DNA from 2 places in the Pantoea sp. SGAir0430 genome. Region 1 is predicted to be linked to the other one. Evidence: predicted binding sites of a transcription regulator. Region 1 holds the regulator's gene; the other holds the start of a gene.

Evidence for each region. The regulator ArgR, encoded in region 1, controls arginine synthesis, uptake and breakdown. The targets are predictions, from matches to a motif close to ANTGAATAAAAATACANT.
Region 2: argF (ornithine carbamoyltransferase) is a predicted target of ArgR. The motif match lies at 1,887-1,904, and genes of this name have one in related genera.

Annotation. Positions count from the first base shown of each region.
Region 1 is NZ_CP039427.1:3,381,262-3,384,673, reverse strand. Features, by position in the region: gene mscM (miniconductance mechanosensitive channel MscM) at 1-35, shown strand, start outside; gene mdh (malate dehydrogenase) at 82-1,017, opposite strand; gene argR (transcriptional regulator ArgR) at 1,438-1,908, shown strand; gene yhcN (peroxide/acid stress response protein YhcN) at 2,401-2,664, shown strand; gene E7738_RS16000 (YdgH/BhsA/McbA-like domain containing protein) at 2,755-3,021, shown strand; gene yhcN (peroxide/acid stress response protein YhcN) at 3,125-3,391, shown strand.
Region 2 is NZ_CP039427.1:2,369,428-2,372,839, reverse strand. Features, by position in the region: gene pyrB (aspartate carbamoyltransferase) at 1-614, opposite strand, end outside; gene argF (ornithine carbamoyltransferase) at 856-1,863, opposite strand; gene rraB (ribonuclease E inhibitor RraB) at 2,026-2,445, shown strand; gene E7738_RS11365 (tRNA isopentenyl-2-thiomethyl-A-37 hydroxylase MiaE) at 2,502-3,263, shown strand.

The DNA.
Region 1 (3,412 bases):
CTGCCAGCCGGACTTTCAAATCTGGTGGCCTGTAAAACAAAACGCCCGGCATGCGCCGGGCGTTTTTTCTTTACGCGCGAGTTACTTCACAAACTCTTCGCCCTGCGCGATATCTTTTTTCAGCGTCTCCAGCATGCCGTTAAGCGCCTGCTGTTCGAAATCACTGAGCGGCCCGAGCGGACGGCGTTCGGCGATACCGTTTTTGCCCAGCAGCAGCGGCTGCGAGAAGAAGCGCGCGTACTCGCCGTCGCCTTCCACATAGGCGCATTCAACGACATTGGCTTCGCCCTGCAGTGCACGAATCAGCGACAGACCAAAGCGCGCAGCCGCCTGGCCCATCGACAGCGTCGCCGAGCCGCCACCGGCTTTGGCTTCCACCACTTCGGTACCGGCATTCTGAATACGTTTCGTCAGGTCGGCGATCTCCTGCTCGCTGAAGCTGACGCCTTTAACCTGCGACAGCAGCGGCAGAATGGTCACGCCTGAATGCCCGCCGACCACCGGCACTTCAATCTCCGTAGGCTGTTTGCCCTTCAGGGCAGCGACAAAGGTGTTGGCGCGAATCACATCCAGCGTTGAGACGCCAAACAGCCGGTTTTTATCGTACACCCCGGCTTTTTTCAGCACTTCGGCGGCAATCGCCACCGTGGTATTTACCGGGTTGGTGATGACGCCAATCAGCGCTTTTGGCGCAGTGGTCGCCACCTGTTCAATCAGGTTACGCACAATGCCGGCGTTGACGTTAAACAGATCGGCGCGGTCCATGCCAGGTTTGCGTGCCACACCGGCCGAGATCAGCACCACATCGGCGCCGTGCAGAGCCGGCGTCGCATCTTCGCCACTGAACCCTTCGACTTTCACGGCGGTAGGAATGTGGCTGAGATCAACCGCGACGCCTGGCGTCACCGGGGCAATGTCATACAGTGAGAGGGCTGAACCTGCGGGTAATTGGGTCTTGAGCAGCAGAGCGAGTGCCTGGCCAATACCACCAGCTGCACCGAGAACGGCAACTTTCATCCTGAACTCCTTATTAAGGTGGGGCAGAGATATGCCGGAAATCCATCAGGTTACGAGTTTAATCAACTTCTCAGGCGATAGCGACACACCTGTCGCGCAATAACATTACGCCGCAATCGGCTCCCGAGACATCTCCACTTCAGAAGTCGCCTGAATGATCCAGTCGCAGCCAGAAGACTATGGACGGCAATGATCATCGTTTTGTTGTTACCACTTCAATAATATAACAACTTTGCAACCTTCGCTTTGCGCGCCAGCGCGCGATTTTGGTGCAGGATAAAACTCTGTTATCATGCCCGCCCCACACGCGCATGCCGTGAATTCACGCATCCGCTTATTGCATAAAAATTCATCTAAATGCATAATAATTTATCTGCGACGGGCCTGTTGCCTGCTGCAACCCTCTTTTATTGGTAGCTTATGCGAAACCCATCTAAACAAGACGATCTGATAAAGGCGTTCAAAGCCTTACTGAAAGAAGAAAAGTTCAGCTCTCAGGGCGAAATTGTCCAGGCGCTGCAGGAAGACGGCTTCGGCAACATCAACCAGTCAAAAGTTTCTCGTATGCTGACCAAGTTTGGCGCGGTGCGCACGCGTAACGCCAAAATGGAGATGGTGTACTGCCTGCCTGCCGAACTGGGCGTGCCCACCACCACCAGCCCGCTGAAGAATCTGGTGCTGGATATCGACTATAACGATGCGCTGGTAGTGATTCATACCAGCCCGGGCGCGGCCCAGCTGATCGCCCGCCTGCTCGACTCCCTCGGCAAAGCCGAAGGCATTCTCGGCACCATCGCCGGTGACGACACTATCTTTATTACGCCAGCGCGTGCCTTTACGGTGAAACAGCTGCATGACGCCGTGCTGGTGTTATTCGAACAGGAACTATAAAACCCTGTCTGTTACCGGCGGTTCACCTGCCGGTAACCTTGCCTGCCCGCCCGCGTTCCTCCCGCTGTTTTACCGCCAACACCTTACAAAATAACCGCTTAGCCATATTCCGCCGGGTTCTCAATGCGCGAAGGTATTGGTACGACCTTTTCGCCTGCTTAACCCTTTGCGCTATTTTACGCTGTTTTACAATTAGTGCTTAGCGGTTATCTCTTGCTTTTAGCGCACAGCCAGCTTGATCAACCACATTGTTTCGCACAAAAAGATAATTTGATGCAGATCATTGTTTTTGCATGGAAATACACCCTCCTGGTTAAGATCCAGGCGGTTTTAATAACTTTGCGTTATAAAAATGTGCCATAAGGATAAAGAATTACAACCAATCATTATTAGCGGGATATTAATTTCATGGGTGATTAGATCTATACTTCTTTTCGTGATGCAAATCACACGAAATCAAAAAGAGAAAAACAGAAGACGAGGAAAAATACCATGAACGTTAAAACTACTATCGCCACCCTGAGTGTTCTATCTGCCCTGTCATTTGGTGCTTTCGCCGCAGATTCTATCAATGCCGAACAGGCAGCGAACCTGCAGCCGGTCGGCACCATCAGCGTCAGCGGCATTGGCGGCTCACCGATGGATATCCATCAGCAGCTGAACGCCAAAGCTGAAGCGCAAGGTGCTAAAGCCTATCGCGTTGTTGAGGCTTATAACGACAACAGCTACCACGCAACCGCGGAACTTTATAAATAAGTTTGCCGGAACAAGATGCAGTGTGAACGGCGACCCATTTGAGAGGCGTTTGCCTCTCAGGTTGCCCACCCCATTTCAGGAGAGTGAATCATGAAAACCAAATTATCTATTGCTGTACTGAGTCTGGCTTCCGTTCTGTCTTTTGGCGCCAGTGCTGCCACCCTGGTAACCAACACCCAGGCTGAAAATCTGCAGCCGCTGAATCAGACCATTAGCGTGAGCGGCGTCGACGGCGACCAGACCAATATCCGTCAGGAACTGTCCCAGAAAGCCGATGCTCAGGGTGCCAGCCATTACCGCATCATTGAGAACAATCAGGACAACACCTTCCACGTGACGGCTGAACTGTACAAATAAACTTTAACTATCGATCCGGCGTTATGCAGTCGCCGGGAGAAGATCGACGACCCGCTTACCCTCTTAGTGCCGCAGGTTGTTGATTCTAATGAGGAGACGAATTATGAAAATCAAAACAACCATCGCAACCGCTACGCTGCTTTCTCTGTTCGCTTTTGGCGCTTCAGCTGCCCAACTGGTAACGGATGAATCCGCGCAGAATCTGCAATCTACCGGCCAGACTATTACCGTTAGCGGAACAGGCGGCTCACCTATGGATTACCGCGCTCAGCTTTCTCAGAAAGCCGATGAGCAGGGTGCCAGCGCGTATAAAGTGATTGAAGCGCGCACCGGTGACAGCTATCACCTGACTGCAGAGCTGTACAAATAATTCCTCGTCAATTCTGACGAA
Region 2 (3,412 bases), 1.0 Mb from region 1:
TCATCCAGCATATCGGTGATGTAGGACGGCATCGCCAGCGCATCCGGTGCGATGAAGTAGAAGCGGTTGCCGCTGAACTTCGCCAGCGCCTGGGTCAGCGAATGCACGGTGCGGCCATATTTCAGGTCGCCGACCATCGCCACGTTGAGGTTATCGAGGCGGCTCTGGGTTTCCCGGATGGTGAACAGATCGAGCAGCGTCTGCGTCGGGTGCTGGTTGGCGCCGTCGCCGGCGTTAAGGATCGGCACGCCGCCCGAAAACTCCGTGGCCAGCCGCGCCGCCCCTTCCTGCGGATGGCGCATCACGATGGCATCCACATAGGTGCCAATCACCGAGATGGTATCGGCGAGGGTTTCCCCTTTCTTGCCCAGCGAGGTGTTGCTGCCGTCGGCAAACCCCACCACCGACGCGCCCAGCCGGTGCATCGCGGTTTCAAACGACAGGCGGGTGCGCGTTGAAGCCTCAAAGAAGCAGCTGGCGATAACGTTGTGTTTCAGCAGCTCCGGCTGCGGATGGGCTTTCAGCTGGGCGGCGGTATGCAGCACCAGCTCCAGCTCATCGCGGTTGAGGTCGTTGATGGAAATAATGTGCTTGCGATATAGCGGGTTGGCCATAGCTCTCTCCTCTGCGCTGCCGGATTGCGGACAAAAAAAAGCCCCTTTACAGGGGCTTTCTGGCGATCGATGAATGACGGAAAGAAACAGGTGCGCCGCCTGCATTCAGGCGTACGGGAGCGGCAAATTGTGCGCTGCGCTGTTGCATGTTTCCTCCGGCAAATTGTGGCGCATTATACGCATTCACTGAGCCGCATCAAGCAGAAATCACGCGTGAGGTAAACGTTTGCGCTGTGCAGGCTTAGCGCTGGCTCAGCGTCGCCACCATCACCGCTTTGATGGTGTGCATGCGGTTTTCCGCCTGGTCAAACACCACGCTATGGTCGGATTCAAACACCTCGTTGCTGACTTCCATGCCGTCGTGCAGACCATACTGTTCGGCCATCTGCCGTCCGAGCGTGGTTTGGTCATCATGAAACGCGGGCAGGCAGTGCAGGAACTTCACCTGCGGATTGCCGGTCAGCGCAAGCATCGCGCTGTTCACCTGATAGGGACGCAGCAGGGCGATGCGCTCTTCCCACACTGATTTCGCTTCGCCCATTGATACCCAGACGTCGGTATAGATGAAATCAGCACCCTGCACGCCTTCGGCAATCTCTTCTGTCAGGGTGATTTTGCCGCCGGTGTGCTGTGCTGCCGCGCGGCACTGCGCCACCAGCTCCTCTTCTGGCCAGCAGCCTTTCGGTGCCACCAGCCGCAGATCCAGCCCCACCAGCGCCGCCGCTTCCAGCATACTGTTGCCCATGTTGTTGCGCGCATCACCGACGTACACCAGCGTCATCTCGCTCAGCGCTTTGCCCGGCAGATGCTCCTGCATGGTTAGCAGGTCAGCCAGCAACTGCGTCGGATGGAACTCGGTGGTCAGGCCGTTCCACACCGGCACGCCGGCATGTTCGGCCAGCGTCTCTACCAGCGCCTGGCCGTAGCCGCGATACTGGATGCCGTCATACATGCGTCCCAGTACGCGCGCGGTGTCTTTCATCGACTCTTTATGGCCGATCTGGCTGCCGCTCGGGCCGAGATAGGTGACGTTAGCGCCCTGATCGTAGGCGGCAACTTCGAAAGAGCATCGGGTACGGGTCGAGTCTTTTTCGAAGATGAGCGCGATGTTTTTGCCTTTCAGGTACTGGGTTTCGCTGGCGTTTTTCTTTGCCTGTTTTAATTCACTGGCGAGTGATAACAGACCGGTGATTTCGGCTGGGGTGAAGTCCAGCAATCTCAGGAAATGTCTCGAATACAGCTGACTCATACTGCGCTCCGCATTACATCAATAATGAATTAAAATTCAATCTAACCGTATGAATATGCATTTTCAACCCCAGCGCTAAGAAACTTTCTGTTTTGTGTAGTGGCGCGCGAGGCAGTGTGGGAAAATAATTGCATTCACTGCCACTATTTTGAGGACACGCCCATGGCATACGAAGCATTGCTGGAAGAACAGCGCGAAGAGACGCGCCTGATCATTGAAGAGTTGCTGGAAGACGGCAGCGATCCGGATGCGCTTTACACCATCGAGCATCATCTCTCCTGCAACAACTTCGACTCGCTGGAGAAGGCCGCGGTTGACGCGTTCAAGCTGGGCTATGAAGTCACCGAGCCGGAAGAGCTGGAGCTGGAAGACGGCAGCACCGTGATGTGCGTCGACATCCTGAGCGAATCGGCGCTGAAGCCGGAACTGATTGACGCGCAGGTCGAGCAGCTGGTGAATCTGGTCGGGAAATACAACGTCGATTACGACGGCTGGGGCACCTACTTTGAAGATCCGGATGCCGAAGATGAAGACGACGGCGAAGAGATCGACGACGAAGACGATGACGGTGTGCGTCACTAAGCCCTGACGGGCGGCACGTGCCGCCCGGTAATTTTCCTGCCAGCAAAGAACCTCCGATGAATTACGCTTCGCTATTAGACCCCATTCACCAGTTTTTACAGTGCCGCACGCCGCAGGCGTGGATTGATGAAGCGCGCAAGCCGGAAAATCTCACGCTGCTGCTTACCGATCACATGGTATGCGAGTTGAAAGCGGCGCAGACCGCAGTGTGGCTGATCCGCAAATACGTCGCGGATAAACCCAGTGGTGACGCAATTCTGGCGTGGCTGCAGCCGTACGAAGATTTTATTTTCGGCGAGAATCACGACAGCGATTTTATCAATGCCCATAAGAATCTCAGCAAAAGCATTATTGTGCGCAATGAACTGCCGTGGGCTGATGAGATGGTGGAAAAGATGGTGCTGCTGATTAAAGAGGAGCTGCACCACTTTTATCAGGTGTGGGAAATCATGCAGGCGCGCGATTTGCCCTATCGCAAGATCACCGCCAGCCGCTACGCCAAAGGGCTGCTGCGTGAAGTGACTACCCATGAACCGGATACGCTGGTGGATAAACTGATTTGCGGGGCGTATATCGAAGCGCGTTCCTGCGAGCGCTTCGCCAGCCTGGCGCCGTATCTGGATGCGCAGCTGGAGAAGTTTTATATCTCGCTGCTGCGCTCAGAGGCGCGCCACTATCAGGATTACCTGACGCTGGCGGCACAGATTTCACCGAAGGATATCGCGCCGCGCGTGCGGGCGATTGGGGCAGCGGAAGCGCGCTTGATCAGCGAACCGGACGCTGAGCTGCGCTTTCACAGCGGCGTGCCGGCGTTTTGATTTGGTGCGCGCGGCGAAACTTCCTGACCCAGCCTTCAGGCGTTGTCTTACTACGCTCTTTAGCTTCGCATACCTTCTGTGTAAAGACGCAGGGGGTAGTAATTAAGCAGTGAGTCATTAAGGGCTTATAAATACCATGGAAGCAGGAA